3 regions of the Streptomyces sp. NBC_00872 genome follow, and region 2 is predicted to be linked to each of the others. Evidence: riboswitches for the same ligand, from Rfam matches in the RefSeq annotation. Region 2 holds a riboswitch; each other region holds the start of a gene.

The links. A riboswitch is a leader RNA that binds a small molecule or an ion and turns the genes downstream of it on or off. The one in region 2 is predicted to bind cyclic di-AMP.
Positions count from the first base shown of each region.
Region 1: it holds a riboswitch for cyclic di-AMP, as region 2 does, so the genes downstream of both, OG214_RS33105 (C40 family peptidase) here and OG214_RS21090 (M23 family metallopeptidase) in region 2, are expected to answer to the same signal.
Region 3: it holds a riboswitch for cyclic di-AMP, as region 2 does, so the genes downstream of both, OG214_RS09975 (M23 family metallopeptidase) here and OG214_RS21090 (M23 family metallopeptidase) in region 2, are expected to answer to the same signal.

Region 1 is NZ_CP108806.1:7,726,694-7,734,904, forward strand. It holds gene bioD (dethiobiotin synthase) at 1-62, opposite strand, end outside; gene OG214_RS33075 (adenosylmethionine--8-amino-7-oxononanoate transaminase) at 66-1,355, opposite strand; gene bioB (biotin synthase BioB) at 1,348-2,550, opposite strand; gene OG214_RS33085 (8-amino-7-oxononanoate synthase) at 2,694-3,905, shown strand; gene OG214_RS33090 (DUF397 domain-containing protein) at 3,943-4,155, opposite strand; gene OG214_RS33095 (helix-turn-helix domain-containing protein) at 4,248-5,102, opposite strand; gene OG214_RS33100 (ATP-binding protein) at 5,364-5,795, shown strand; gene OG214_RS33105 (C40 family peptidase) at 6,264-6,737, opposite strand; cyclic di-AMP (ydaO/yuaA leader) riboswitch at 6,741-6,944, opposite strand; gene OG214_RS33110 (hypothetical protein) at 7,248-7,556, opposite strand; gene OG214_RS33115 (ATP-dependent Clp protease proteolytic subunit) at 7,564-8,211, opposite strand, start outside.
Region 2 is NZ_CP108806.1:4,926,537-4,937,822, reverse strand. It holds gene OG214_RS21105 (hypothetical protein) at 1-1,477, shown strand, start outside; gene trmB (tRNA (guanosine(46)-N7)-methyltransferase TrmB) at 1,851-2,612, shown strand; gene OG214_RS21095 (PrsW family intramembrane metalloprotease) at 2,790-4,133, shown strand; gene OG214_RS21090 (M23 family metallopeptidase) at 4,421-5,452, opposite strand; cyclic di-AMP (ydaO/yuaA leader) riboswitch at 5,464-5,618, opposite strand; gene OG214_RS21085 (PP2C family protein-serine/threonine phosphatase) at 5,936-7,081, opposite strand; gene OG214_RS21080 (MerR family transcriptional regulator) at 7,421-8,167, opposite strand; tRNA gene OG214_RS21075 (tRNA-Met) at 8,391-8,464, opposite strand; gene OG214_RS21070 (hypothetical protein) at 8,648-8,839, opposite strand; gene OG214_RS21065 (HAD family hydrolase) at 9,010-9,663, shown strand; gene OG214_RS21060 (hypothetical protein) at 9,868-10,080, opposite strand; gene OG214_RS21055 (APC family permease) at 10,165-11,286, opposite strand, start outside.
Region 3 is NZ_CP108806.1:2,331,321-2,342,606, forward strand. It holds gene OG214_RS09945 (thymidine kinase) at 1-432, opposite strand, end outside; gene OG214_RS09950 (alkaline phosphatase family protein) at 557-1,759, opposite strand; gene OG214_RS09955 (DUF5998 family protein) at 1,759-2,364, opposite strand; gene OG214_RS09960 (GNAT family N-acetyltransferase) at 2,469-5,525, opposite strand; gene OG214_RS09965 (HPr family phosphocarrier protein) at 5,645-5,926, shown strand; gene OG214_RS09970 (GntR family transcriptional regulator) at 6,110-6,799, opposite strand; gene OG214_RS09975 (M23 family metallopeptidase) at 6,933-7,694, opposite strand; cyclic di-AMP (ydaO/yuaA leader) riboswitch at 7,707-7,872, opposite strand; gene OG214_RS09980 (M16 family metallopeptidase) at 8,160-9,542, opposite strand; gene OG214_RS09985 (pitrilysin family protein) at 9,560-10,933, opposite strand; gene OG214_RS09990 (DNA topoisomerase (ATP-hydrolyzing) subunit A) at 11,283-11,286, shown strand, end outside.

The DNA.
Region 1 (8,211 bases), 2.8 Mb from region 2:
GCCGCCGTGACCACGGTCTTGCCGATCTCCGTCCCGGTTCCTGTCACGATCAACACGGGCATGGCTCAGCCCTTCCGCGCCGCCGCGGTCACCGCGCGGCAGATCCGTGCGACATCGTCGTCACCCGTCACATACGGCGGCATCGTGTAGACGAGATCGCGGAACGGCCGCAGCCAGACACCCTCGCGCACCGCCGCCTCGGTCGCCGCCGCCATGTCCACCTCGTGGTCGAGCTGGACGACACCGATCGCGCCGAGCACACGGACATCCCGTACCCCCGGCAGGGAGGCGGCCTCGGCGAGCCCGTCGCGCAGGCCCGTGCCGATCCGCTTGACCTCCCCCTCCCAGTCCTGGCCGAGCAGCAGCTCGATCGAGGCGCGGGCGACGGCCGAGGCCAGCGGATTGCCCATGAAGGTCGGTCCATGGGCCAGTACGGGCACCTCCCCGCGCGAGATGCCGTCGGCCACCCGCGCGGTGCACAGCGTCGCCGCCATGGAGAGATAGCCCCCGGTCAGCGCCTTGCCCAGACACATCACATCGGGCGACACACCGGCCTGATCGGCGGCGAAGAGCGTGCCCGTACGCCCGAACCCGGTCGCGATCTCGTCGAAGATCAGCAGCACACCGTGCGTGTCGCACGCTTCCCGGAGCACCCGCAGATATTCGGGGGAGTGGAAGCGCATGCCGCCCGCTCCCTGTACCACCGGCTCGACGACGACCGCCGCCAGCTCCTCCGCGTGCCGGGCGATCAGTGTGCGCAGCTCCTCCGCGTAGGTCTCCTCGTACCCGGCCGGCGGCGTCCGCGCGAAGATCTGCCGGGGCAGCAGCCCCGACCACAGTTCGTGCATACCGCCGTCCGGATCGCACACCGACATCGGCGTCCAGGTGTCGCCGTGGTAGCCGCCGCGCCAGGTCAGCAGCCGCCGCTTCTCGGGACGTCCCAGTGACCGCCAGTACTGGAGGCACATCTTCGCCGCGACCTCGACCGCCACCGAGCCCGAGTCGGAGAGGAAGACATGGCGCAGCGGCTCGGGCGTGATCTCCACCAGCAGGGAGGCGAGCCGTACGGCGGGCTCATGGGTGAGCCCGCCGAACATCACATGGCTCATCCGGTCGAGCTGACCGCGCGCCGCCGCGTTGAGCTCCGGGTGGTTGTAGCCATGGACCGCCGACCACCAGGACGCCATGCCGTCGACCAACTCGCGCTGTCCGTGCGCGGGTTGGGCCAGGCGCAGCCGTACCCCGGACGCGGACTCCACGACCAGCGGCGCGACGCGGCCCGGCATGGGCCCGTACGGATGCCAGACATGGGCCCGGTCCAGGTCCAGCAGTTCGCCGGGGGACAGCTCAGGCATTGGGCGCCAGATCCGTGCCGGCGCCACGGCGGCGTACGGCGACCAGATCCCGGCGGGCCGCAGGATCGTTTCCGGCCGGCGGCTCCTCGCCGCCCGCCGCGGTCGCCGCGGCTGCCGCGGGCGTACGGTCCGACAGATCCGCGCAGGCCCCGGCCCCCGCCTCACCGTCCCCGCACGGCCCGCAGCCGCCCGCCCGGTGCTCGGGCAGCGTCGTGGTGCCCGCGCCCTCCACCTCGAAGCCCGCGTCCGCGATCATCTCCAGATCCGCCTTGCCCTCCTGGCCCTCACTGGTGAGGTAGTCGCCGAGGAAGATCGAGTTGACGAGATGGAGCGCGAGCGGCTGCATCGAGCGCAGATGCACCTCACGTCCGCCCGCGAGCCGGACCTCCACATCCGGGCAGACGAACCGGGTCATCGCCAGAATGCGCAGACAGCGCTGCGGGGTGAGGTTCCACTCCTTGGCGAGCGGTGTGCCCTCGAACGGGATCAGGAAGTTGACCGGCACCGAGTCCGGGTCGAGCGCACGGAGCGAGAAGACGACATCGACCAGATCCGCGTCGCTCTCCCCCATGCCGGCGATCAGACCCGAGCAGGCGGAGAGACCGGCCGACTGCGCCTGGCGCACCGTGTCCACCCGGTCGGCGTAGGTGTGGGTGGTGGTGATGTCCCCGTACGTGCCCTCGGACGTGTTGAGGTTGTGGTTGTACGCGTCGGCCCCCGCGGCCCGCAGCCGCTCCGCCTGCCCGTTCGAGAGCAGCCCGAGACAGGCGCACACCTCGACGTCCTCGTTCTGCTCCTTGATCGCCTCGATCGTCCGCGAGACCCGGTCGACATCACGGTCCGTCGGACCGCGTCCGCTCGCCACCAGACAGACCCGCTTCGCCCCGCCCGCCACACCGGCCGCCGCCGCCTTCGACGCCTCTTCGGGCTTCAGCCAGGTGTACTTGAGGATCTCCGCCGTGGATCCGAGCCGCTGCGAGCAGTACGAGCAGTCCTCGGGGCAGAGCCCGGACTTCAGATTGACCAGATAGTTGAGCTTCACCCGCCGCCCGAACCACTGGCGGCGCACCTTCCCGGCCGCGGCCACCACTTCGAGCAGATCGTCGTCGGAGGTCGCCAGTACGGCGAGCGCTTCTTCGCGGGTCGGCAGCTCGCGCCGCAGGCCCTTCTCCACCAGTGTGTTCAGCAGGTCCATGGTGCCGATCCTGGCCTAACCGGGCACCTCGAAGCCAGGGAGGAACCTGACAACACCACCAGAACGAAGTGTGTGCATGGCCACATCCTGACCCGGTCCGGCCACGGTTAAAGTCTGTGCGCACCCTACAAAAGGACCGCACCATGGCGCAGGATCCCCTCGACCGGACCGATTCCTCCGACCGGACCGATTCCTCCGACCGGGCGGATCCCTTCGACTGGACCGACGACGAGGCGCGCCGCCGCAGGACGGCGGGGCTCGTCCGTACGCTCCGCCCGCGCCCGGCCGACTCCGCCCTGCTGGATCTGGCGAGCAACGACTATCTGGGCCTCGCCCGCCATCCCGCGGTGACCGGTGCGGCGGCGGACGCCGCCCGCCGCTGGGGCGCGGGCGCCACGGGCTCCCGGCTGGTCACCGGCAGCACCGCCCTCCATGCCGAACTGGAGCGTGAACTGGCCGAGTTCTGCGGCTTCGAGGCCGCGCTCGTCCTCTCCTCCGGCTACGCCGCCAATCTCGCCGCCCTCACCGCGCTGACGGCCCGTGGCTCGCTGCTCCTCTCCGACGCGGGCAACCACGCCTCGATCGTGGACGGCTGCCGGCTCTCTCGTGCCGAGACCGTGGTAGTACCGCACGCGGACCCCGACGCCGTGCGCAAGACACTCGAAGCGCATCCGGGGCGGCGGTCGCTGGTGGTGAGCGACGCGGTGTTCTCGGTGGACGGTGACGCCGCGCCGCTGGCGGAACTGGCCGGGGTCTGCCGGGCCCGGGGAGCCGCGCTGGTCGTCGACGACGCGCACGGTCTGGGCGTGCTCGGCGAGGGCGGCCGGGGTACGGCGCACGCCGCGGGCATCGCGGGCGCGGCCGGCGTGGTCGCCACCCTCACCCTCTCCAAGTCCCTGGGCAGCCAGGGCGGTGCGGTACTCGGCCCGGCCCGGGTCATCGAGCATCTCGTCAACGCCGCGCGGACGTTCATCTTCGACACGGGACTCGCGCCGGCGGCCGTGGGCGGCGCGCTGGAGAGTCTGCGGCTGCTGCGCCGGGAGCCCGGCAGGGCGGACCGTGCCCGTGAGGTCGCCCGTACGCTGCACCGACGGCTGACAGCGGCGGGGCTGACCGCCGCGCCACCGGACGCCGCCGTCGTCTCCGTACAGGCGCCGTCACCGGAGGCGGCCGTGCGCTGGGCCGCCGACTGCCGGGGCGGAGGGCTGGCCGTGGGGTGCTTCCGCCCGCCGTCGGTGCCGGACGGCATCTCCCGGCTCAGGCTCACCGCGCGCGCTGATCTGACGGAGGATCAGATCGATACGGCGGTACGGACGATCACGGCGGTCGCGCCCGCGGACGCGACCGCCGTCTGACCTGGTCCTGCCCGGTCGGGCCGGTCGGGCAGGTCGGTCAGTACGCGATGTCCTCCTCGCGCAGCGCGGTGACGAAGGACGTCCACGCGGCGGCCGAGAAGGAGAGGTGAGGCCGGGTCACGTTCTTCGAGTCCCGTACAGCCAGTGCGTCCGCGCCGACGCGCGCGGACTCGACGCAGTTGTTCGCCCCGGTGCTGTAGCTGCTGCGCCGCCAGCGGGCGGCCGTGGCGGCCGTGGCCAGGGGGGCCACCGGGGAAGTCGTTGTAGGGGCGGGGGGTGTGAGGGGGGCGGAGGATGGAGTCTGGACAGGGGGCTGTGCGAGGTAAGCGGTCATGATGCTCCCTACGCGCCGTCACCGATCCCGGCGATGAGATCCAATGATTCTTCGGGCGAGAGGGCATGCGCCTGCATCGTACGGAACGCGGCGCAGTACGCCTCAAGGTCTTCTTTCCGTTCCAGATAGAGGCTATTCGTCAAATGGTCGAGAACGACCAAATCCAGATCAGTAATGCCCGGGAATGAGAAGATAACGAAAGGACCGGTGAGTCCCACATAGCCGCCCGAAGTGAACGGAAGGACCTGGAGACAGACCTGCGGAAGCCGGGCCAGCTCGGACAGACGCCGTAGCTGACCCCGCATCACCCCGGGACCGCCCACCTCGCGCCGGAGCACCGCCTCGTCGAGTACGGCGTGGAGTTCGAGCGGGGTCGCGGAGTGCAGCAACTCCTGGCGGGCGAGCCGTACCTCGACCAGGGAGTCGACCGTCGTGGCGGGCAGACCGTCCAGCGCCGCCCTGGTCACCGCACGCGCGTAGTCGGGCGTCTGGAGCAGCCCCGGCATCACCGAAGTCTCCAGCGTACGGGCCGTGGAGGCCTGTGACTCCAGGCTGATGAAGTCCCGGTAGCGGGGCGGGATCACCCCTCCGTACGCCTTCCACCACCCGGGGCCGCCGCCCGCGATTCCCGCCAAGGCGCCGAGCAGCGCCCGCAGTTGGGGATCGGTGAGACCCAGGGCGTCGAGCAGCCCCTCCAGGTCCTCGTCCTTGACCCCGCTGACGCCCGTCTCGATCCGGCTCACCTTCGACTGGTGCCAGCCCAGCAGCCGCGCCGTCTCGCCGCTCGTCAGCCCCGCCCGCTGGCGCAGTCTGCGCAATTCCTCCCCGAGCCTGCGCCGGCGTACCGCCGGAATATGCCGCATGAATAGATCCCTTCGCCGACCCGCTCCGGTAAGCGTCCGTGGGCGCCGAGTGCGCCGCGGCGGAGAAGTTATCTTTTCGCCGCCCAAATACGGTCTCGCGTAGCAGAGTTCACCACTTCGAGCGACAGATATATGCAGATCTCGGTGGATCGGCCGTGTGAACGGCAGGATGAGTGGCACGCTGAGCACAGTCCGAGGCCGTCCGCGCAGTCATCCGCACTGCGGCGGAGTCAGGTCCGGCGGGAAAGGGACGGCGTCGCCATGGCAGACCATCAGGAAGCATCCATCACGCTTCCGAGCGATCCCGCGTCGGTACCGGCGGCGCGAAGATATGTCGCGGACCTGCTGACGGAGTGGGGTCTGCCGGGCCGGGCGGAGACGGCCGACACGGTGCGGCTCATCGTCTCTGAGCTCGCGACCAACGCCGTGCAGCACACCTTCGGCCAGTCGCCCACGTTCACCGTGGAGATCGTGCTCGACCGGGACGAACGACTCCGTGTCGGAGTCACCGACAGCCATCCGCGCTGGCCGCAGCGGCTGCCGGCGGCCGTGCAGCAGGACAACGGCCGGGGCATGGTGATCGTCCGCTCGCTGGCGGCGGAGAGCGGCGGGGAAGTGTCCGTCACACCGACCTCGGAGGGCGGCAAGACGGTCTGGATCGCGCTGCCCTGGACGGTCCCGGTCCAGAGCTGACCGGCCCACGGCGGCGGACATCCGCGTGCGTGTCCCGTGCCGCACGTCCGGTGTCCCATGTCCCGCCTCCCGGTGGGGAGAGGGCGGGGGACGGGCCGGCGCACGGTCCGTGTCCGGCGCTGTGCTGTCGGCGCGGGCCCGTGTCCCGTCCTGGCCAGGGACGGGACACGGGGCGTTCCGCGGCGGCCTGGGACGGGCCGCGTGTGTTCCTTGTACCGGCCTGGTGCGGCCGGGGATCCGGGCGTTCCGTCCCCGTGCCGGCGGGGGGACGGAACGCGTGCTGTTCCACGACGGCCTGGGACCGGCCGCGTGTGTTCCGTACGCCGGTGGTCACCGGCGGGGTGGTGGGCCGCCCGGTCAGGACCGGGCGGGTGCCGTGCGCCGGTCCAGGGGGGGACCGGACATGTTTCTCGGGGGGCCGTTCCGGACCGGCCGGGCGCGCACCGGCCGGTGCGGAACGTGCCACGCTCAGTTCACCCGGCCGTACATGACGCTCCGGGACCAGATCCGTTCGAGCCTTACCAGGGCACCGGTCTTGGGCGAGTGCCAGATCTTCCCGCGGCCCGCGTAGATACCGACGTGGTAGACGTAGCCACCCGCGTGGAAGAACACCAGGTCGCCCTTGCGCCGGTGGGACGCCGAGATATGGCGGGTCCCGTTGTACTGCTGATGAGCGGTGCGCGGGAGCTTCTTGCCGGCCTTCTTGAACGAGTAGAGCGTCAGGCCCGAGCAGTCGAAGCGATGGGGTCCGGTGGCCCCCCACTGGTACGGCGAACCTTCCTTGGAGGCGGCCACCCGGAGCGCCTTGACGGCGCGTGCGGCGGCATGGGCCTCGGGCGTGGCGCCGGGTGCCAGTATCGTTCCCCCGACCGTAGCGAGGGTGAGGACCGATACGGCACCGGCCCGGGACAGCAGAGACGGGACATATGTCTGCGCATTCATGCGCAACCCTTCGTCAGCCGCCTGTGAAGGATGACCTGTCGGGTTCGGACAGGCGAAGATGCCCGGCCGCGTGAGCGGCTTCACCCCAAGGGACGGCCCATGTACGCATACGTGGTCGTCCCGTACTGCTCGGGTCCTCCACTCCTGCCGATCCACTCCTGTCGACCAGACATCCGGAACGGCGGCAGGACTCGGCGTCCGCCCGGACCGCCCCGCCGGGGGTGGCGGGGGCTTGTCGTCCCAGGGATCTTGACGCGTAATCAGATGATTTCCGAGACGCAACGACGTTATGTGAAGTTCGTCACGTCTGATCCGTACGGGTGGCGAAGCGGTGTGTCGTACCGGGGGCCCGGACCCTGATGAGGCCCATACCTGCGCGGCGGTTGGGAGGTGCTTCCCGCGTCCGGCCGCTTCGCGCAACTTGGGTCCCCCGGAGTGTCCGGAAGATCCGTCCCCCGAAAGGCCGAGCCGCTCCCGTACGGACGCGTCCATACGGGAACGGAAACGGGCTCAAGTCGTGTCTTCGGGGGGCATCGTGACGCGCCCGGCGCGTCGCTCACCGTCGAGCACGCGCAGCGCACGGGCGAGCGTCGCCGCGTGCAGTTCTGTCTCACCGCGCATGTGCATCGCCGTCAGGGCGTCCCGCAGCGCGACCGCTTGCGCGGGCAGCGCCTGGGCCGCGCGCAGTGCGCTGTAGGTGTCCGAGCCGCGCGCCGGGTTGATCCGGCCCAGCAGATCGAGGACATGGAGAAAGCTGTCGACGAGATCTCCCTCGGCGCGGGTCAGTGCGGGCAGCGGGGGCAGTTCCGGTGGCAGCATCGGCGTGTCACCGCCCGCCGGGGGATCCGAAGGGGTGGGTCGCGCCGAGGGACGTCTTGCGGTTCTGGACCACGTGATCGATCAGACCGTACGCCTTCGCGTCGGCGGCGGTGAAGATCCTGTCCCGTTCGATGTCCTCGGCGATTCGCGGCTCGCTCTGGCCGGTGTGCCGTACGAGCAGCGACGCGAGCACGGCGCGCAGCCGCAGAATCTCCTCCGCGTGGATCATCAGATCGGACGGCTGGCCCCGGACGGGCTCCTCGATGGCGGGCTGCTGGACGACGACACGGGCGCCGGGCAGTGCCATCCGCTTTCCGGGGGTGCCGGCCGCCAGCAGTACCGCGGCGGTCGAGGCGGCCTGCCCGAGACAGGTCGTCTCCACGTCGCAGGTGACGAGCTGCATCGTGTCGTAGATCGCGGACATGGCGCTGATCGAGCCGCCGGGGGAGTTGATGTAGAGGCAGATGTCCCGGTCGGGCGCGGCGTACTCGAGATGGAGGAACTGCGCGATCACATCGTTGGCCGCGGTGTCGTCGACGGCGGTGCCGAGGAAGATGATCCGCTCCTCCAGGAGCTTGGAGTACGGATCGAGGGTGCGGGTCCCGCCGGCCGTCCGCTCGGTGAACTCGGGCAGGACATAGCGGGCCGAAGGATG
Region 2 (11,286 bases):
ACTGCGGCCAGTGGGCGTCACCGAGCGGTCGTGGAAGGACTGGGAAACCGGCATCCTCCCGATCGCCGGGACCCAGGACCTGCTGTGCCGCCTCTTCGCGACGAGCCCCGTGGCCCTGGAGTTCGCCCGCGACTACTCGCCGCCCGACGACAGGGCGGCCGCCTCGGCCCACGACCCGCACGTCACAGCCCAACTCCGGCACGAGCCGCGGACCAGCACTGTTTTTGCCCCCCTGCTCACCGCGCAGCTGTACGGCCCCGAGCGATCGTCGCTGATCATCGTCGAGCACGACCAGGCGCCGTCCGAAACCGGGATGGCGCCGACGTTCCGTTTCTCCACACGGGAAGGACTACCGGAGACCGGGCCGCGATTCGCTGGTCAAGGGCCCGGCAGGCCACCCTCGGCCGATAGCGTGGACTCGGTCATCCGGTTAGGAGAGTTCGACGTGCGACGCCGGCAGTTCTTCGCAGCCTCCAGTGCCGCCGCCCTCAGTGCACTTGACCTGCCTGATCCCGACAGCCTCACCCGCCGCACCGCCGCTGCGGAGGCCGGGGCCACCGTGAACGTCGGGGCCGGCGAGGCCGCGGCCGTCCGGCACATGGTCAAGACACTCGGCGACTCCGCCGCCGAACTCGGTGGCGGTCACGCCCGACACCTGGCCGTGCGCTACCTCACCACGGAAGTCGCCGGCTGGCTGAACGGCACCTATACCCAGGCCACCGGCCGCGAGCTCTACGCAGCAGCGGCCCAGCTCGCCCACCTGGTGGGATGGATGGCCCAGGACGAAGGCAATCAGGGACTCGCCCAGGAGTACTACAAGGAGTCGTACGGCTTGGCTGCCGACGCCGGAGACCCCGAACTGGCCGCGACCGCCCTTCGCGGCCTCGCAGTCCACTGCATTGATCTCGGATACCGGGCCGCCGCCGTCAGGCTGTCCGAGGAGTGCGTCCGCTACACGCGCCACCTCCACGAGCCCCGCGCCATCGCGTACTACAACGCGACCCTGGCCAACGCCGCCGCTGCGGACGGCGACCGCCGCACCGCCACCAAGGCCCTGGCCGCCTCGCAGACCGCCATCGAACGCGCCCCGAACGTCCCCGGCGAATCGTGGGCGGCCCACTACTCACCCGGCCGTTGGGCCCACGAGTCCGGGATGATCCTCGCCAGCCTCGGCGACCTCAACGCTGCCGAAGAACACCTTCACCACGCCCTCGACATCCACGGTCTCGACCGACGCCGCACCCGCGCCATCGTCCTTGCCGACCTCGGCCAGGTCCGGCTGCGCCGCGACGACATCGACGGCGCCTTCTCCGCGTGGAGCGAGTTCGTCGACTGCGCAGGCGGCCTCCACTCCATGAAGGTCCACAACGCCGTCCAGGACATGAGTGCTCGCCTCGGCCTCGACCGCCTCCGCGGCGTGGCAGGAGTGGACGAGCTCCGCGAACGCGCCGCAGTCCTGCGGACAAGTCCCGCGTAACGCCTTCGGAAACGTCGGAGCATGAGCCCTGGTTCGAGAGCGGTGAAGACGAGCCGATCATGTGGAATGTCTCGGCCGACCTTGTCGGCCATGAGCGGGACGAGAACGTTGAGCACGTCGGCGACTTCGAATTCTTCCGTGCCGACCCGTACGAGACACGGCGCTTCGGCGAGGGACCCTGGCAGACGGGCGGGAATGGACGGGAAGGCGTGGCGGGGGCGATCGCTGGGCGCTCCGTAGAATCGGTGCGTGGTGGCCGAGCGCGAGAAGACCGGGACGGATGACTGAGATGGCCGAGGCGACCGAGTCTGTTGAGCAAGGCATGACCGATGGGGCCGGCGGCGCCGGGACGGCCGAGCGGGCCGGGGCGCGGATGATGAGCCGGATGTTCCCCGAGGGCGACGGGCCCGCCGCCGATCCAGCCGGCTCGCACTTCGAGCGGCGCATCCGCAGCTTCCAGCCGCGCCGCAGCCGCGTCACCACGGGCCAGGCCGACGCGCTGCGACGGCTCTGGACCGTCTGGGGCCTGGACATCGACGGACAGCGGGTCCTCGATCCGTACGAGCTGTTCGGCGGGCTGCCGGTCGTCCTGGAGATCGGCTTCGGGATGGGCGAGGCCACCGCGCGCATGGCCGCGGACGACCCCGGCACCGGAATACTCGCGGTCGATGTGCACACCCCCGGCCAGGGAAATCTCCTCCGGCTCGCGGAGGAGAACGGACTGTCCAACATCCGGGTGGCCAACGGCGACGCGATCATCCTGCTCAGGGAGATGCTGCCGCCCGGGTCCCTCGACGGGCTGCGGGTCTACTTCCCCGACCCCTGGCCCAAGAAGCGCCACCACAAGCGACGGCTGATCCAGCCGGAGTTCCTCACCCTGGCCGCGAGCCGGCTGAGGCCCGGGGCCGTACTGCACTGCGCGACCGACTGGGAGCCGTACGCCGAGCAGATGCTCGCGGAGCTGACGGCCCACCCGGGCTTCGAGAACACCCGGCCGGACGGCGGATACGCGCCCCGTCCCGCGTTCCGGCCGCTGACCCGGTTCGAGGGCCAGGGGCTCGACAAGGGCCATGCCGTACGCGATCTGCTGTTCCGCCGCGTACCGGATCTGCCGGAACGGCCGGGACACCCGTAACGGCCGGCACGGCCGGATCTGCCGGATCTGCCGGATCTGCCGGGACAGCCGGGACAGCCGGGACAGCCGTCCGCCTGACGCGACCTGACCGTAGGGCCCGCCCCGGGTCCGCCCGTAACCGGCGGTAGCGGCAGAGGCACCATCGCCAGTGTCAGTGGCTCTCGTTAGGGTCATCGGGTGTCGGAACCCTCGCAGCAGCGCCTCGATCCGGGCCCGGCGATCCCCGTCTACGAGCAGCAGGAACAGCTCGGTGACCTGTGGACCGCCGTACCGGACCCTGCCCGCAGGCGCTATCGCCCGCGCCGCGCCTTCTGGCGTCACCGGGCGGTGCGGGCGGGGGCCGTGATCACGCTGCTCGCACTCTGCGCGCTGGTGATCCTGGCGCTCGTGCGGGACCAGACCGGCACCGAGGGCTTTCTGGTCGGTCTCGGTCTCGCCGTGCTGCCCGTACCGCTCCTGATCGCGGCCTTCCGCTGGCTGGACCGCGTCGATCCCGGCCCCTGGCGCAATCTGCTGTTCTCGTTCGCCTGGGGCGCCTTCGCCGCGGCCCTGGTCGCGATCATCGCCAACACCTTCGCGACCCGGTGGATAGCCACCGCCACCGCGGACCCGGCGGGCGCGGAGTCCCTGGGCGCCACGGTGATAGCGCCGGTCGTGGAGGAGAGCGCCAAGGCCGCGGCGATCCTGCTGATCTTCCTGTTCCGCAGACGGGACTTCACCGGGCTGGTCGACGGGGTCGTGTTCGCGGGCTTCACCGCCACCGGCTTCGCCTTCACCGAGAACATCCTCTATCTCGGCAGCGCCTTCGGCGAGGACCAGACCGCGGACCGCACGGGCCTGCCCGCCATGACGGCGGCGACCTTCTTCGTACGGGTGGTGCTGTCCCCGTTCGCGCACCCGCTCTTCACCGTGCTCACGGGCATAGGTTTCGGGCTGGCGGCGATGGCGACCCGTCGCCAGAGGTTCCGGCGGTTCGCCCTTCCACCGCTCGGTCTGGCGCTGGCGATGGGGATGCACGCGCTGTGGAACGGCTCGACGTCGCTCTTCGGCCCGTTCGGCTTCTACGCCGTGTACGCGGCGTTCATGGTGCCGGTCTTCGGGCTGCTGACCTGGCTGGCGATCTGGAGCAGACAGCGCGAGCTGCGTACGGTCTCCGCCGAGCTGCCCGCGTACGCGGCTGCGGGCTGGCTGCCGGCGGCCGCGCCCCAGGCGCTCTCCTCGATGCGGGCGCGCACGGTGGCACGCGATTTCGCGGGCCGTACGTACGGGCCCCAGGCGTCCCGATCGGTCGGCGAGTACGAGGCGTTCGCGACGTCCCTGGCGTTTCTGCGCCACCACGCCCAGCGCGGCAAGGCCGGCCCGGACTTCGTCGAGCGCGAGCAGGAGCTGCTGCACCATCTCTGGCAGCGCAGGGAGACGGCGGGACCGGCGCTGACCTATGCGGCGCGGGCCACGGGCCGGGTGCCGGTGCCTCCGCCGTACATCGACTACGACGGCTACAACCCGTACCGCCAGTACTGACACGAACGTGGACGAACGTGCCGGTCAGGTCAGGTCAGGTCCCCTGCCGACGGCTGACGACTGACGGCTGGCGGAGGGGCGGGGGCCGGAAACGGGACCGGCGGCCCAGGCGTCGGGGGGCGAGCGCCGGAGCCGCCGGGGACCGGACTGTGCCAGTCACGCCACGGTGGTCGAATCGGGGACAGAGCCCCGGGCCCGGGTCAGGCCGTGGTCAGGGAGTCAGACCCGGGTCATGGGGTCAGACCCTGGGCAGGAAGCCAGGCCCGGATCATGGGGTCAACCCCGGGTCAGGGAGTCAGACCCTTGCTGCTCAGCCAGCTCATGGGGTCGATACCGGAGCCGCCCGCGGTGTGCACCTCAAGGTGCAGATGCGGCCCCGTCACATTGCCGGTCGCGCCGACCCGGCCGATGGTCTCGCCGGTGGTGACCTTCTGCCCGGCGGTGACGGTCATCGAGGACTGGTGGCAGTACCAGATCTCCGTACCGTCATCCAGCTCCAGGATGGTGCGGTAGCCGTACGAGCCCGACCAGCCGGCGGAGGTGACCGTGCCGCTGTGCACGGCCTTGACCGGGGTGCCCGTCGGGGCGGCGAAGTCCAGACCGGTGTGGTAGCCGGAGGACCACATGGAGCCGGACTCACCGTAGGTGGAGGTAATGGTGTACGAGGAGGTGGGAAGGGCGAAGCTGGCCGCCAGTTTCGCGAGGCGCTCCGCCTCCGCCTTGGCCTTGGCCTCCGCCTCGGCCTTCTTCTTGGCCTCTTCGATCTTCTTCTCGGCCTCGGTCTGCTGCTTCTTGGCCAGTGCCGCGGCCTGCTCGGCCGCCACGCGCTCCGCGGCCGCCTTCTCCGTCGCGTCGGCCTCGTTCTGCTGCTGCTCCGCCTGCTGGAGGATCCGGGCCCGCAGGGCCTCGCCCGCGTCCGTGGCGCCCTGCTCCGCGTCCGCGGCGGTCATACCGGCGGTGGTGAGCGGGGCGCTGGCCAGCAGGTCCGGCTCGGCCTCGTCCGCCGCCAGCGATCCCATGCCCGGGAGCGACCCGGCGTCGGGAAGATTGTCGGTGATGGCGTCGGGCAGGGATATGGAGACCGCGGGCTTGTCCTGCGCGGTGGCCATGCCGCCCGCGCCGACGGCGGCTATGACACCGACGCCGAGGACGGTGGAGCTACGGGCGAAGCCGTTGCGCTGCTTGCCGACACGATGCCTGCCGCGTACCGGGCGTACGGACTCCTCGGTCGGGTTCCACTCGCCCCATGCCCGTTCCGGCTCGCTGCCGAAGGAGGTGGTTTCGAAGGGGGCGGTGGGGGCAGGCTGATTGGACGCCACTGAGGCGCACTCCTTTCCTTCCTTCTCGCCTACCGGGTTAGCTGACGGGTTCGGAGCAGGAAGGTCTCCTACGGTCGCCCTGCGCCGCACGAGGCAGCGAAGAACTTCCGATTCACCCCAATTGGTGGTTCCCCGGTTCCCTTGCGGGATTCGGCGCATGAGCACGGTGCCGACTCTTACGACGGCTGGGACGACCGCGCTGCGTTATCGAACGTTAATAGAGACCAGGCCCTTATTCCAAGCCGTTCCCGGTGATCATTAACAACTTCGCATCGGACACACCAGGGCACATGCATACGCAATCGGGCGAGCTGACTTCCTTTCAGTACGCCCCACTTACCTGACGGTATGTCAAATGTTATGCGGAGGGATACCTGTCGATCACACACGGTGGTGACGGCGGACTCGGCGTCAGCGAACGGCGTCAGCGAACGGCGTCCGGCAACCGTCAGGGAACCCAGGCAACTGCTCCAGGGAACTGCTTCAGGGAACGAGGGGTATCGTCCTGCGCCGCTCCGGCTGCCCCTCCGTGGGGCGGTTCACCGCCAGCAGCGCCATGTCGTCCTGGCTCCCGCCGCCGGTGTGCAGCCGGACGTCGTCGATCAGCGCCTGGAGCAGTTCGTCGGGCCCCTGGAAGATCCGTCCGTCGAGCCGGTCGCTCGGCACATAGAAGACCCCGTGGGCGTCACGCGCCTCGGAGAGTCCGTCCGTGTAGAAGAGCAGCGTCGAGCCGGCCGGGTAGAAGGCCTGCTGGGCACGGTCCGGCCATGCGGCCAGTTCGCTCATCCCGAGGGGCAGCGCGGGGTCGCGCGTCTCCAGCATCCGTACCGCGCCGTCCTCGCACATCAGCAGCGGATCGGGATGGCCCCGGTTGACCAGCCGCACCACGCTCCCGTCGTGCGGGATCTCGGCGAGCACCGCCGTGGTGAACCCCTCGAAGGCGTCGAGCCCGCCCCGTCTGCTCCCGTCGCGGGTGAGCGCGCGCTCCAGCCGCTGCGCCACGCCCTCCAGCGATCTTTCCTGCTCGGCGGCCTCCCGGAAGGACCCGATGACGACGGCCACCGCCTCGACCGCCTCCAGCCCTTTCCCCCGTACGTCCCCCACCACCAGTCGTACCCCGTACGGCGTGTCCTGTACGGCGAACAGATCGCCGCCGATGAACGCGCCCTCCTGGGCCGCCTCGTACCGCGCGGCGATACGCAGCCCCCCGATCCGCTCGGCGGGTCTTGGCAGTACCGCCCGTTGAGCGGTCTCGGCGATGATCCGGGCCGAGGCGAGCCGCTGCCCGCTGCGGCGCAGTACCCCGCCGATGTAGAGCGCGAGAAGAGACACGATCACCACCGTCAGCAACTCACTGAGCGACTCCAGCGTGTTGAGCGAGTTGGCGTAGAGGTGCATCGACAGTTCGGCGCAGACCGCCGCGACGCTGATCAGCAGCGTGCCGATCAGCGGGTAGAACGGCGCCGCGACCAGGGGTGAGGCCGCGTACAGGGGGGCGGCGGTGACCCGCGTCGGGGTCGAGAGATCGAGGACTACCCCGACGCCGATCACCAGGACGGGGAGAAAGCGCACCAGCCGGCGGCTGGTACGGATACGGCTTTCCGGCATCGGTGACCCGTCGGCGGACATCGGACCGGTCAGATCGTCGGCCCGCGCGCCTCTGCCACTCAGGGTCTCCCTGAGCTTGCTCAGCTTCCCCACCAGTGGTCACCTGCCCGGTTCCGCCTAGGGCTGCGGACGGTACCGCGCCCCACCCAGGCTGGCCGCTGCCGTCCTCGGCGGCGACTCGCCGTCGGCCGAGTGGGCTATGGAGGAGGTCGGATCGCGACCGGCTCCTCAGCAGGTCAGACGGCCGGACGGCCGGACGGCCCGGTCGTTCGGTCATATGGCCGGTCGGTCGCCACGTCGGTCGCCGGGCCGGTGCCCGGTCGCCGCCGAGTCTGCCGACCGGCCGGCCGTACCGACCGGTCAGCCAGTCAGGTGGTGCTCGGCGTACACCTTCATGGCGTCCCGTACGAGCACTGCTGTCCCTTCACCGTACTTGTCATAGGCCGCTGTGAAGCGTGCATCGTCCACATACATTCGCGTCACGCCGATGACATAGGACTTCGTGGGTTCCGCCGTCACCGACAGCCAGTCGCAATGACGGCGGGCGACGGCCTGGGCCTCGTCGCTGTCGGCGGCGAGCCCCGACTCCCTCGCCCGTGCCCAGTCGCGGGCGATGGCCTCGTGCCGGTCCTGGAACCCCTGGCGTTCCTCCTCGCTGAGCGCGCGCCACCAGCGGTCGCCCTTCCGATACGCCTCCCGGCCCCATCGCTCGGTCACCTCCCGCTCGTACCGTGTGTGATCGAAGCCGTCGAGCACTTCCCCGGCCATGAGTTCCTCTCCCGTCCCGGTCTTGTGGAGAGTGGTCCGCACCGACGCGATCAGCCGCTCGACGCGCTCGCGCTCCTGCTCCAGCAGTCTGAGATGCGTGCGCAGGGCGACGGCCGTGTCCTGCCGGCCGTCGAGGACCCGGGCGATCTCCGACAGGCCGAGTCCCAGCTCCCGCAGCAGCAGAATCCGCTGGAGCCGGACCAGGGCGTCCTGGTCGTAGTAGCGGTAGCCGTTGCCGCCGGTGCGGCTGGGCATCAGCAGCCCCAGTTCGCCGTAGTGCCTGAGCGTGCGGCTCGTGGTCCCGGCCATCTTCGCGATCTCCTGGATCGACCACTCCATGACTTCGACGGTAGAACTTGACGCGGCGTAAAGGTCAAGCGCGAAGACGGGTGCGGTCCCGAAGACGGGTGCGGTCCTGGGGGCACGGACACACAGGCACGCGGGCACACAGACACGCGGAAACACGGGCACATGGGCACACAGGCACACGGACAGACAGGCACACAGCGAAGGCCCGGATCCACTTGGAATCCGGGCCTTCGGCTGTTGCCACTCTTTTCAGTAGCGGGGACAGGATTTGAACCTGCGACCTCTGGGTTATGAGCCCAGCGAGCTACCGAGCTGCTCCACCCCGCGTCGGTAAACACAACCTTACGCCATTCAGAGCAAGATCATTACCACTGGCCACGGGGGCACCACGGGGACCCGCCAGGCCGTGCCACGGCTCCCGTCATGGCCTCCGTCACGGCTCCCGTCATGGCCTCCGTCATGGCTCCCGTCACAGAGCCGTCGACGACAGAGCCGTCAACGCACCCTGGACTAGGCCGCCGTGACGACATCGGCCCGTACCGCCGCGGCCCACTCCACCAGAAGCCGCTGGTAACGCTCCTGCTCGGCGGAGGAGAGCGCGCTGCCGGCCCGTACCCACAGGGCGCGGATCTCCGCGTTGACCACGGCGGCGGACCGGACGGAATCGCACGCGGACGGGGAGTCCGACGCGGCACCGGACACGGCACTCGCTATCGAACCGGACAAAGGAGCCGAAGAAGCGGAAGAAGCGGAAGAAGAAGCTGACGGGGAAGCGGAGTGAGAGGAGTGAGCGGACGAGGAAGCGAACATAGGAGACAGGCTACGGCCAGCCACTGACAATCGGCGGAGCGTGTCCCCCTACGCTTGGACCGGTGATCGAAACCATCGTGTTCGACGTCGGCGAGACCCTCGTGCGCGACGACCGCTACTGGGCCTCATGGGCCGACTGGCTGGGTATTCCCCGGCACACCATCTCCGCACTGGTGGGCGCCGCCACCGTCCAGAACAAGGACAACGCCGACGCCCTCCATCTGATCAAGCCCGGTATGGACATCGGCGAGGCCAACCGGGCCAGGGAGGCGGCCGGGCGCGGCGAGCATCTCGACGAGTCCGACCTCTACCCCGACGTACGGCCCGCCCTGGCCGGTCTCCGGGCCCTCGGTATCCGTGTCGTGCTCGCGGGCAACCAGACCGTCAAGGCCGGTGATCTGCTGCGCCGCCTCGATCTGCCCGCCGATCTGGTGGCCACCTCCGCAGAGTGGGGCGTGGCCAAACCGGCCCCGGAGTTCTTCGGCCATGTCATCGAGGCGGCGCGGGCTGCGCCCGACAGAACGCTGTACGTGGGCGACCATCCGGCGTACGACCTGTTCCCCGCCCAGCGGGCCGGCCTGCGCACCGCCCATCTGCGGCGCGGTCCATGGGGCTATCTGTGGGCGGACGATCCGGAGGTGGTGGAGGCGGCGGACTGGCGGATCGACAGCCTGACGCAGCTCACGTCGATCGCGGCGACGGTCCCACCGGACTGAGCGAGCGGGGCGCGGGCGCCGACGGGGGGCTCGGGCGGAGGCTCGGCGGGGGCGCGGGCGCCCAGCCGGGGGGCGGACGCCTGCGGGCGCCCAGCCGGGGGGGGACGCCGGCGGGGGCTCGGCGCCAGCGGGGCTCCGGGGCGCGGAGGATGATCACCTCATACGACGCTGTACCTCGGCTGTACCCCCTACGACAGCTGTACCTCATACGACGCTGTATTCGTGCGCGGGACCGCCCTGCCACTCCACCCACTCCGGGTCGTCGAGCAGTTCCCAGGCATCGGGCAGACCGGCCAGCCGCAGGAATTCGACGAGATGGGTGTCGGAGTGGGCGAGCCCCATGATCCGCCCACGGACCGTGACCCGCCGCCCGCCTGTCCCCGACGCCCGGTGGACGACGATCGGTGCATCACTCATAGGGCCAAGAGTGCGACCTTCCCGCCCGCCGCGCAGCCGCTGGGAAGCTACGTTCTGATCACACCCGTCGCACCGTTCCGATCATCACGCTCCCGCCGCCCTGGGCCCGCCGGACCGGGGCTTGCCGGACCGGGGCCCGCCGGACCGGGACTTGCCGGACTGGGGCCCGCCGGGCCGCGCGCGCCTGCGGACCGCGTACACGGCGGCGCCGGCCGCGAGTACGGCGGCGCCCGACACGACCGAGGACAGGGGCAGGGCGAAGGCGAGGAGCAGACAGCCGACGAGTCCGAGTACGGGCACGGCGCGCGGTGGGCGCTTCTCGGTGCGGGTGAGGGTGAGGGCGGCGGCGTTGGCGACGGCGTAGTAGACGAGAACCCCGAACGACGAGAAGCCGATCGCACCGCGCACATCCACGGTGGCGGCGGCGAGGGCGACGACCGCTCCGACGGCGAGTTCGGCGCGCTGCGGCACCTTGAAGCGCGGGTGCACGGCGGCCAGAACATGCGGCAGGTGCCGGTCGCGGGCCATCGCCAGGGTCGTACGCGAGACGCCGAGGATGAGCGCGAGCAACGAGCCGACGGCGGCGACGGCCGCACCCACCCGTACCACCGGCGCCAGACCGGGAACGCCCGCCGCGCGTACCGCCTCCGCGAGCGGGGCCGTTGCGTCGGCCAGCCTGCCGGGGCTCAGGACGGAGAGGACGGCGAGCGCGACACCGGCGTACACGACCAGGGTGATGCCGAGGGCGAGGGGGATCGCGCGCGGGATCGTACGGGCGGGGTCGCGGACCTCCTCACCGAGCGTGGCGATACGCGCGTACCCGGCGAACGCGAAGAACAGCAGCCCGGCCGCCTGCAACACCCCGCCGAAGGTGACGGCCGTGGCGAGGGCGGAGGGACTACCGGTACTCCCGGTACTCCCGGTCAGGCAGGCGACGACCACGGCGGCGAGCACGGCCAGTACGACGGCGACGACGGCTCTCGTGAGCCAGGCGGACTTCTGCACCCCGACACAGTTCACGGCGGTCAGCGCCACCACGGCGGCGACCGCCACCGCGTGCGCCTGCCCCGGCCAGGCGTAGGCGCCCACGGTCAGCGCCATCGCCGCGCAGGAGGCGGTCTTCCCGATCACGAAGGCCCATCCGGCGAGATACCCCCAGAAGGGACCGAGCCGCTCACGGCCGTAGACGTACGTTCCACCGGAGGC
Region 3 (11,286 bases), 2.6 Mb from region 2:
CGCCTCGACCTGGAGGACCTCGACCCGGTCGGCCAGTTCGACCAGCCGCTGCGAGCCGGGGAAGAGCTTGGAGCGGAAATCGGTGGTGATGCCGAAGGTGAAGACGTCCAGCTCCAGATCGTCCACGACACGGGCGAGCTGATCGACCTGCTCGGGGGCGAGGAACTGCGCCTCGTCGGCGATGACGTAGTCGCAACGGCCGCCCTGGGAGAGCCGGTTCACGAGATACGCGTAGAAGTCGAAGCCCTCGGCGGCCTCGACGGCGTCGGTGACCAGCCCGAGGCGGGAGGAGAGCTTGCCCTCGCCGGCCCGGTCGTCACGGGTGAAGATCATCCCCTGGAGTCCGCGCGCGGAGCGGTTGTGCTCGATCTGAAGAGCGAGGGTGCTCTTTCCGCAGTCCATCGTTCCGGAGAAGAACACCAGCTCTGGCATGAGGGGGTGACGGCCTTTCGGTTCTCGGCAGTGCGACTCGGGTCGCGGTCGGACGGGCCTTGGTGGCCCGCGGGCCCTGGTGGCCCAGCGGCCAGGGGCCTTGGTGGCCCCGTGGCCCGCGGCGCTAGGAGCGTACTTCGAGGAGGGGGACGAGCTGCTCGACGGGGGTCATCGAGCCATGCATCCCGACCATCGCCGACTCGTGCGGCTCCTGGACGGAGGCCGTGATCACCACATCGTCGTGGGCCGCGGCGACGACATCGCCGATCCGTCCGTACACCCGCTCGTCCACCGTACCGGGCGGTCCGAACCAGCCCTCGGCGATCGACTCCTCCCGGCTCGCCACCCAGAACCGGTCGCCGAGCACCTCGCGCCAGACGGCGAGGACATCGGACTCGGCGCCCGGCACGGCGTAGACATGACGGGCCCGGCCCTCGCCGCCGAGCAGGGCCACCCCGGCGCGCAGCTCCCAGTCCTCGTCGAAGTCGATGCGCGACTCCTCGTCGAAGGGGATGTCGATCATGCCGTGGTCGGCGGTCACATAGAGCGCGGTACGGGGCGGCAGCCGCTCGGCGAGCCGCTGGACGAGCCGGTCGACATACATGAGCTGGCCGCGCCAGGCGTCCGAGTCGACGCCGAAGCGATGGCCGTTGCCGTCGACCTCGCTGTAGTACGTGTAGACCAGCGACCGGTCCCCCGCGGCGAGTTGCTCGGCGGCGAGATCCATCCGGTCCTCGCCGGAGAGACGGCCGTGGAAGGTGCCGCCGCTCAGCGCGACCTCGGTGAGCGGGGTGTTCTCGAAGGTCGGGGAGGACACCTGGGCCGTATGCACGCCCGCGGCGTCGGCGAGCCGGAAGACCGTGGGATACGGCTGCCAGACCTCCGGCGCGGTCCAGGGCTTCCAGCGGAGCTGGTTCATCAGCGCGCCGGTCGCGGGGTCGCGGACGGTGTAGCCGGGCAGTCCGTGCACGGCGGGCGGCAGCCCCGTACCCACGGAGACGAGAGAGGTCGCGGTGGTGGCGGGGAAGCAGGTGGTCAGCGGACGGCCGGTGGAACCGCGGGAGGTGCCGAGCAGCGAGGTCAGATACGGAGCCTCGTCCGGATGGGCCCTGAGCTGCTCCCAGCCGAGGCCGTCGATCAGAAAGACGCAGTTCCGGTCGGCCGGGGTCAGTTCGGGAATGGCGGCGGTCAGATGCGGTACGCCCTGACCGGCCGCGAGGGTGGGCAGCAGATCGGCGAGCGAGCCCGTGCCGTACTCGGGCAGCGGCGCGGAACCGAGAGCGAGCGGGACGGGGTCCTGCTCCTGCCAGAGGGCCTCGGCGGCCATCAGCGGCCGGTGGCCGTGGCGGCCGTCGTGGCGGCGGTGGCTTCGGAGAGCGCCTGGGCGAAGACGAGCGTCTGGCGAACGGTGTCGGGACCGTCACCCGCCTCGCTGACCCGCAGACTCAGATCGTCGGCGGTGGAGCTGCCGGTGTAGCCGTGGTCCGCCTCGCAGTTGGGGTCGCCGCAGGCGGCGGGCTCCAGATCGATCCGGGAGACGGCGCCCCAGCCGATGGTGAGGACGACCTCGCGCGGCAGACTGCCCGGGGTGTACGACTCCGGGTTGGAGACGACCCGGCTGACCACGACGGACGAGATCCGGTCGAGCTTGACCGACTCGGTGGAGGTGGTGGCGTACGGGGTCGGGGAGCTGGTGTCGGCGGTCTGCTCGTCGGTGTGGCTGACGATGAAACGGTGGGCGGTCAGGACGAGGACGGTGACATGCCGGCGCACCTCGTTGGCGTCGAAGGTGGTCTCCTGGTGCACCACGTACGACGCGATCTGCTCACCGCCGACAGCGGCCTCCACCGCTTCGGCCACGAGAGCCGGGTAGTAGCCGCTGCGCTCGATCGCCGTGCGCAGCCCCTGGGTCGTCGTACCGGTCTTCGCCATGGCCCCCATCCTACGGGGGCGGGATGGCTGCCGGAGACGCCCAGGAGACCCGGTCCGTCCCGGTGACTTCCCGGTGACTTCCCGGTCTGCGCCTCGGTGACCTCTCAGTAGCTGGGGAGCCTGCGCGGGCCGAGATCGTCGCGGGCGGGAGGCGGCGCGAGGCGGACGCCCGCGTCGAGGACGGAGAGTCCGCGGGTGGCGACGACGACCGGTTCCAGGGTGACGGAGACGATCTCGGGATGGTCGTCCACCAGCCGGGACACCCGCAGGAGCAGTTCCTCCAGGGCGGGGGTGTCGACCGGGGCGGACCCGCGCCAGCCGAACAGGAGGGGGGCCGTCCTGATGGAGCGGATCAGATCGGCCGCGTCGCGGTCGGTGGCGGGTACGAGCCGGTGGGCGAGATCGCCGAGCAGTTCGGAGGGCGCGCCGGCCAGTCCGAAGGAGAGTACGGCGCCCGCGGCGGCGTCGATGGCGGCGCGTACGACGGTGTCCACCCCGCGCGGGACCATGGCCTGGACCACGGGTCTCAGCTCGTCGGGACCGCCGAGCGCCTCGGTCAGCTCGCGATAGGCGAGACGCAGTTGTGCCTCGTCGGCGAGGTCGAGCCGTACGCCGCCGAGGTCGGCGCGGTGGCGGAGGTGGGGCGCGGTCGTCTTGAGCGCGACGGGGTAGCCGAGCCCGGCGGCGGCGAGTGCGGCGGAGTCCGGGTCGGGCGCGGGCAGGGTGGGCCGTACGGGGACGCCGTACAGGGCGAGCAGCTCGTGCGCGTCGGCCGGGGCGAGACGCGTCCCGCGCGGGTCGGCGTCCTCGCCGAGCAGCCGCTCGATCAGCGCGGCGGCCCCGCCCTGGTCGATGGCGTCGTCGATGGTCTCGGGCACTTTCCCTGGCCGCCCGGCCTCCCGCCGCCACCGCGCGTACCGCACGGCCTCGGCGAGCGCCCGCACGGCCCGCTCGGCGGCGGGATAGGCGGGAATGCGCGAGACGGCGCCGTGAGTGCGACCGTCATGACTGCGGCTGTCGTGACTGCGACCGTCGTGACTGCGGCTGTCGTGACTGCGGCTGTCGTGATCGTGGCTGTCGTGACTGCGGCTGTCCTGCGGAACACCGCCTCCGGGGCGCGGGGGAACGGCCGGTGTGGCACCTCCGGGGCCCGCGGCGTGACCGGCGCCACTGGTGTGACCGGCGCCGTCGCCGGATACGGCTGTCGTCGGCGGCCCGGTGGCCGGTCCCGTGTCGGGTGCGGTCTGAGCGGCGGGCGCGCCCGCCGGAGGCGAGAGGGCTTCCGGGAGGCCGACGATCTCCACATGGACCACCGCGACCGGCTTCGACGGGGTGCGGGAGGCCGCCTCCCTGAGGGCCGTGCCCAGGGCGCCGCCGTCGGTGGGGTCGAGCGTGCCCGTCTCGCCGACATGGGGGATCGCGGTCACCACGACCGCGTCGCACGCGTCGTCGGTGAGGGCGTCCGCGAGCGCGACACGGAAGTCCGCCGGGGTCGCCGCCGTCGTGAGGTCACGGGGACGGAGCGGGCGCAGGCCCTCGGTGAGGCAGGCGTCGTAGGTGAGCAGACCGAGCGACTCGGAATTGCCGAGGATCGCGACACGCGGACCCGCCGGCAGCGGCTGGTACGCCAACAGCAGTCCCGCGTCGACCAGTTCGGTGACCGTGTCGACACGGATCACTCCGGCCTGCCGCATCAGCGCGGAGACCGTCGCGTCTGGGATACGGGTGACCGGGACCGCGTGTCCCGGTGGCGCGCTGCCGCTGTGGCGCGCGCCCTTGACCACCACGACCGGCTTCACCGCCGCCGTACGCCGGGCGAGCCTCGTGAACTTCCGCGGGTTGCCGATCGATTCGAGATAGAGCAGGGCGACATCGGTGTCCGGGTCCTCGTACCAGTACTGGAGGATGTCGTTGCCCGAGACGTCCGCGCGGTTGCCCGCCGAGACGAAGGACGACAGGCCCGCGCCGCGCCGGTAGAGCCCGGAGAGCAGCGCGATCCCGATCGCGCCGGACTGGGTGAAGAGACCGATGCGCCCCCGCTCGGGCGGCTCCGGCGCGAGCGACGCGTTGAGCCGTACCGCGTCGGCGGTGTTGATGATCCCGAACGCGTTCGGGCCGATGATCCGCATTCCGTACGAACGGGCCTGCCGCACCAGCGCGCGCTGCCGCTCCCTGCCCCCGGGACCGCTCTCCGCGTAGCCGGCGGAGAGCACCACCAGCCCCCGTACGCCGTGTTCGCCGCAGTCCGCGACCGCCTCCGGCACCCGTTCCGCCGGTACGGCGAGCACCGCGAGATCGACGGGCTCGCCGATCCGCCCGACGGACCGCACGGCGGCGACCCCGTCGATCTCGGTCCTGTCCTCCTCGAAGGCGTGGTTCACCGCGTACGTACGGCCGGTGAAGCCCGCGCCGAGCAGATTCCGCAGGACCGTACGGCCGACCCCGCCGGGCGCGCGCCCCGTGCCGACGACGGCGACCGACCCCGGCGCGAGCAGCCGCTGCACCGAGCGCGCCTCGGCCCGCTGTTCACGGCCGCGCTGCACCGCCAGCGACTCCGCGGTCGGTTCGAGATCGAGTGTGAGCCGTACGGAACCGTCCTCGAAGCTGCGCTTCTGTGTGTACCCGGCGTCCCGGAAGACCTTGATCATCTTGGCGTTGGCGGGCAGCACCTCCGCGGCGAAGCGCCGGATGCCCCGCTCGCGGGCGACCGCCGCGATGTGCTCCAGCAGGGCGGAGGCGATCCCGCGCCCCTGGTGCGCGTCCTGGACGAGGAACGCGACCTCCGCCTCGTCGGCGGGCGCGGACGCGGGCCGCCCCCGGTCGTCGATGCGGTCGTACCGTACGGTCGCGATGAACTCCCCGCCCACCGTCACCGCGAGCCCCACCCGGTCCACCTGGTCGTGGTGGGTGAACCGGTGCACGTCCTTCGCGGACAGCCGCGGGTAGGGCGCGAAGAACCGGTAGTACTTCGACTCGTCGGAGACCTGCTCGTAGAAACTGACCAGCCGCTCGGCGTCGTCCGTGGTGATGGGCCTGATCCGGGCGGTGCCCCCGTCGCGCAGGACCACGTCCGCTTCCCAGTGATCCGGGTACGCGTGGTCGGGGTACGCGTGGTCGGGGTACGCATGGTCCGGCGGCTTCTGGTCCGGCGGGGTCTCCATGGCCAAAGCCTACGGCGGGAGCGGGGGCGGGACGGGGCCGGAACGGGGACACTCCACATCACATGAGACTCTGGGCCGGACATCGTTTTTCAGACTTTTGAGACTTGAAGGGCAACACCATGGCTGAGCGCCGCGTCAATGTCGGCTGGGCCGAGGGGCTGCACGCCCGACCCGCGTCCATCTTCGTCCGTGCCGCCACGGCCGCCGGCGTCCCCGTGACGATCGCGAAGGCCGATGGCGACCCCGTCAACGCCGCGTCGATGCTCGCGGTGCTCGGTCTGGGCGCGCGGGGCGGCGAGGAGATCGTGCTGGCTTCCGACGCGGACGGCGCGGACGCCGCTCTGGACCGGCTGGCGAAGCTGGTCGCCGAGGGACTGGACGAGCTGCCCGAGACGGTCTGAACCGTCCGCACGGCCCGGCTATCCGGCGGTCGCCGGACGGCCCGACAGCCGTCGGGCGGTCGGCCGTCATTTCGCACGGCGGAGCCGCGGTGCGCCGAATTCGGCGCACCGCGGCTCCGTCTTTTCGTGCGGGCAGCGAAGAATAAGCCGCGCTATTCCAATTCTTTGTATACGGCGAGAATGTTAAGTGCGAGCACTCGCGGTGTTTACAACATGTTGCGAAGCCCTCACCTTTTCCCGGCCGCGCTCGGCCCGGCGCAGCCGGTGCACCGCCGCCGTGCGCTCCGCGTGCAGGGCGGTCAGGGACCGCGCGCGCTCCGCGTCGCCGCGCGCCACCGCGTCCACGATCGCGCCGTGCTCCGCCCAGGACTCCACGGGATGCGCGGGCTGGTCGACCACATACATCCAGGCGATCTTGTGCCGGAGCTGGGTGAGCGGGGCGGTGAGCGCCGGACTCCCCGACGCCTGTGCGAGCGTCTCGTGGAACCAGGCGCCGAGCGAGCGCAGATCCTCGCCCTGGCCCCGCCTGGCCCTCTCCTGCCCCAGTCTGACCAGGCCACGGAGCACCTTGAGATGGGCCTCCGTACGGCGCTGGGCGGCGCGGGCCGCGCCCAGCGGCTCCAGCAGCTGCCGTACCTCCAGGAGGTCCGCCGCCTCCTGGTCCGTGGGCTCGGCCACACACGCGCCGACATGGCGGCGGGTGGTCACGAAGCCCTCGGACTCCAGCGTGCGCAGGGCCTCGCGCACCGGGACCCGGGAGACGCCGTAGCGCCGCGCGAGCTGCTCCTCGGTGAGCCGGCTGCCCCGTTCGAATACACCGGAGACAATGTCGTCGCGGATCGCCGTGCATACCGAGTGCGCGGGAATGCGCATGTCCGAACCTCCGACTTAATCCGCGCGAAACGCTGCCGATCGACGCCTGTTCCGTGACTCTATTGCAATCAACGCGGATTTCCGATGGGTGCCCGGAATCAATAGATATCTTTTGGCCAGCGGCCGGCTTCGGTCAGACGTTCACACCGTGTGCGCGCAGATAGGCGACGGGGTCCATGTCGGAGCCGTACTCAGGGTCCGTCCTGGCCTCGAAGTGGAGATGCGGTCCGGTCGCGTTGCCGCTCGCGCCGGAGAGACCGATCCGCTGTCCCGGGACGACGGTCCCACCGGCGGAGACGGCGATCGAGGAGAGATGGCCGTACTGGGTGTAGGTGCCGTCGGTCATCCGGAGCACGACGTTGTTGCCGTACGAGCCGCCCCAGCCGGCCTCGACGACGGTGCCCGCGCCGACGGCCACCACCGGGGTCCCGGACGCCGCGCAAAAGTCGACGCCCGAGTGGCTGCCGGAGGACCAGAGCGAGCCGCCGGTCCGGTAGCCGGTGGTGACGTACGAGCCGGTGACGGGGAGCCGGAAGGCGTTGAGGCGCCTGCGCTCGGCGGCGCGGGCGGCGCGCTGCCTCTCCGCGCGGATCTCCTTGGCACGGGCCTCGGCCGCCCGCCGGGCCTCGGCCTTCGCCCTGGCCCGTACGGCGGCCTGGTGCTGGGCCTCGGCCTGGGCGTCGATCGCGTCGGCGAGGGAGTCACCGATGACCAGGGCCTGGGCCAGCCCGGTCCGTCCGGAGGCCCGGGTGTCCGGCTCGGCGGCGTGCGCCGGGGCGGCCAGGGCGCTGATGACACCTGTCGCGGTGAGCGTCGCGGCGCCGGCGGCGCCCATGCCCCTGCGGGTCCGACGGCTCCGGGCACGATGCTTGCCGGTGGCACGGGTGAACGCCATGTAGCGGTTGGTCCTTTCCCTCCTTCTCGCCTACCGGGACAGAGGGTGGGAGCAGGAAGGTCTCCTACGGACACCTCGGCGCGGGTGTGCGCCAAGGCGTCCGATTCACCCCGGGGACTGCGTGTGGGTCCCCGGCTCCCCAGGCTCGCGCCTGACGGGGACTCGGCGATGGCTGTCCGATGCCGCGGTCGCGGCGGGGTGCTGGCGAACAGCCGGACCGACGCTAAGCGGCTCATCTTTCAATCACCAAATGGACAGGGTGTTTTGTAGCGCACACCACAGGGCAGACAGGCAACCTCCCCACTAAAGCGGACATATGAGGAAACCCCGGTGACGGGTGTCACCGGGGTTTATCTCACCGACGGATTTATCGTTACCGGGCTTATCGGGCTTACCGAGCAGAGCTCCAGCGATCGGAATCGGTCACCGGTGACCGTTCGGTCAGCCGACTGGTCAGCCGATCGGTCAGCCGGAGACGACCGTCACTTCTCCGATACCGAGAGCCGTGACCGGCTCCTTGATCTGCTCGGCGTCCCCGACGAGCACGGTGACGAGCCGGTCCACCGGGAAGGCGTTGACGGCCGCGGCCGTCGCCTCGACCGTGCCGGTCTCGGCCAACCGGGCATAGAGCTGTGCCTGGAAGTCGTCCGGGAGGTGCTGCTCGACCTGGTCCGCCAGCGTGGCGGCGACCGAGGCGGCCGTCTCGTACTTCAGCGGCGCCACGCCCACCAGATTCTGGACGGCCACATCACGCTCGGCGTCGGTGAGACCGTCGGCCGCGAGGGTGCGCAGCACCTTCCAGAGGTCGTCCAGCGCCGGACCCGTGGACGCGGTGTCCACGGAACCGCTGATGGCGAGCATCGCGGCACCCGTCGGCCCGCCCGGCTCCGAGGGGGCGGACGAGCGCAGCACCTGCCCGAAGGCCCGCACCCCGTAGGTGTAGCCCTTCTCCTCGCGCAGCACCCGGTCGAGCCGGGAGGTGAGCGTGCCGCCCAGACAGTAGGTGCCGAGCACCTGGGCGGGCCAGACGCGGTCGTGCCGGTCGGGACCGATCCGGCCGATCAGCAGCTGCGTCTGGACGGCCCCGGGCCGGTCCACGATCACCACGCGGCCGGTGTCGTCGGCGGTCACGGGCGGTACGGGGCGCGGCTCGGCGGTGTCACCGGTCCAGGTGCCGAGGGTCTCCGCGAGCACCTCGTCCAGATCGACGCCGGTGAGATCGCCGACGACCACGGCGGTGGCCGTGGCGGGACGCACATACGCCTCGTAGAAGGCCCGGACGGCCGCGGCGTCGATGCGCTCCACCGTCTCCTCGGTGCCCTGGCGCGGCCGGGACATCCGTGAGGCGGCGGGGAACAGCTCCTTGGAGAGCTGCTTGGCGGCGCGGCGGCCCGGGTTGGCGGTCTCGTGCGGGATCTCGTCGAGCCGGTTCCGTACGAGCCGCTCGACCTCGCTGTCCGCGAAGGCGGGGGCGCGCAGCGCCTCGGCGAGCAGGCCGAGTGCCTTGGGCAGCCGGGAGACGGGGACCTCCAGGGAGATCCGTACACCCGGGTGGTCCGCGTGCGCGTCGAGGGTGGCGCCGCAGCGCTCCAGCTCGGCGGCGAACTCCTCGGCGCTGTGCTTGTCGGTGCCCTCGGAGAAGGCGCGCGCCATGATCGTGGCGACACCGTCGAGCCCCTCGGGCTCGGCCTCCAGCGGGGCGTCGAGATTGATCTCGACGGCCACCACCTGCTGTCCCGGGCGGTCGCAGCGCAGCACCGTCAGGCCGTTGTCGAGCGCACCGCGCCCGGGGGCGGGGAAGGCCCAGGGCCTGGCCTCGCCGGCGGTCGGCTGCGGATGGAAGTCCATGGTCACGGCAGCGTCGCTCACTGGTCCGTCCCCTCGTGCTCGTCGGTCTCGTCGCCGGCCGTGCGCGCCGCGTCGGCGGCGTCCTCGGAGGCGAGCGGTTCGTACACCAGCACCGCCCTGTTGTCGGGGCGCAGCCGTGCCGCGGCGACGGCGCGCACCTCCTCGGCGGTGATGTCCAGCACGCGCGTGACGGCCGTCAGCGCGAGCTGCGGGTCGCCGAAGAGCACCGCGAACCTGCACAGCTCGTCGGCGCGGCCCGCGACCGTGCCCAGCCGGTCCAGCCACTCGCGCTCGAGCTGGGCCTGGGCCCGCTCCATCTCCTCGGCGGTCGGTCCCTCGGCGGCGAGCCTGGCCAGCTCCTCGTCGACGGCGGCCTCGATCCGCGGGACCTCGACCCCGCCGGACGTCTTCACATCCAGCCAGCCGAGGGAGGGGGCGCCCGCCAGACGCAGCAGTCCGAAGCCCGCGGCGACCGCGGTCCGGTCCCGGCGCACCAGCCGGTTGTGCAGCCGGGAGGACTCGCCGCCGCCGAGGACGGTGAGCGCCAGATCGGCGGCGTCGCACTCGCGTGTGCCGTCCTGCGGCAGCCGGTAGGCGGCCATCAGCGCGCGCGCCGGGACCTCCTCGTGGATCTCCTCGCGCAACTCCCCGCCGATGGTGTCGGGCAGCGTGCCGTCGCGCGGCGGCTGCTTGCCGTCGTGGGACGGGATGGAGCCGAAGTACTTCTCGACCCAGGCGAGCGTCTGCTCGGGGTCGATGTCACCGACGACCGAGAGCACCGCGTTGTTCGGCGCGTAGTTCGTACGGAAGAACGCGCGGGCGTCCTCCAGCGTCGCCGCGTCCAGGTCGGCCATCGAGCCGATCGGGGTGTGGTGGTACGGATGGCCCTCGGGGTAGGCGAGCGCGGTCAGGCGCTCGAAGGCCGTGCCGTACGGCACGTTGTCGTAGCGCTGGCGGCGTTCGTTCTTGACGACGTCCCGCTGGTTCTCCATGGACTCCTCGTCGAGCGCGGCGAGCAGCGAGCCCATCCGGTCGGCTTCCAGCCAGAGCGCCAGCTCCAACTGGTGGGTGGGCATGGTCTCGAAATAATTCGTCCGCTCGAAGCTGGTGGTGCCGTTCAGCGAGCCGCCGGCGCCCTGCACCAGCTCGAAGTGGCCGTTCCCCTTCACCTGGGCCGACCCCTGGAACATCAGGTGCTCGAAGAGGTGGGCGAGTCCCGTACGGCCCTTGACTTCATGGCGTGAGCCGACGTCGTACCAGAGGCAGACCGCGGCGACCGGGGTCAGGTGGTCCTCGGAGAGCACCACGCGCAGGCCGTTGGCCAGGCGGTGCTCAGTCGCTGTCAGGCCGCCGGAACCGGCCTGCGCTGTGGCCGTGTGACCCATGGGCATGTACGTCCCTTCGATCGCGATATGGAGAAGTCCTGCCACTGTATGCAAGCGTGCCGACACCTGGCGAAGTTCCCGGGTGTCACACCCGCGCCGGACGTCCCGGCGGACGTCCCGCCGGACATCTCGGCGGACACCTCTCCGAGGTCTCGCCGAGGTCCCGCCGGGGCCTCTCAGCGGTCTCCCGGGGGCTCTCAGCGATCTCCGGGCGGGCTCCCGGGGACCTGTGGACGGCCCCTCGCCGCATCCCCAACGACGGGTCGAGGTCGGCGTTGTCACTGGCTCGGTCCACAATGGTCGGCGTCAGCTAGAGAAGTTGCCGTACAGGACCTGTGAAGGAGCCGCAGCAGCGATGG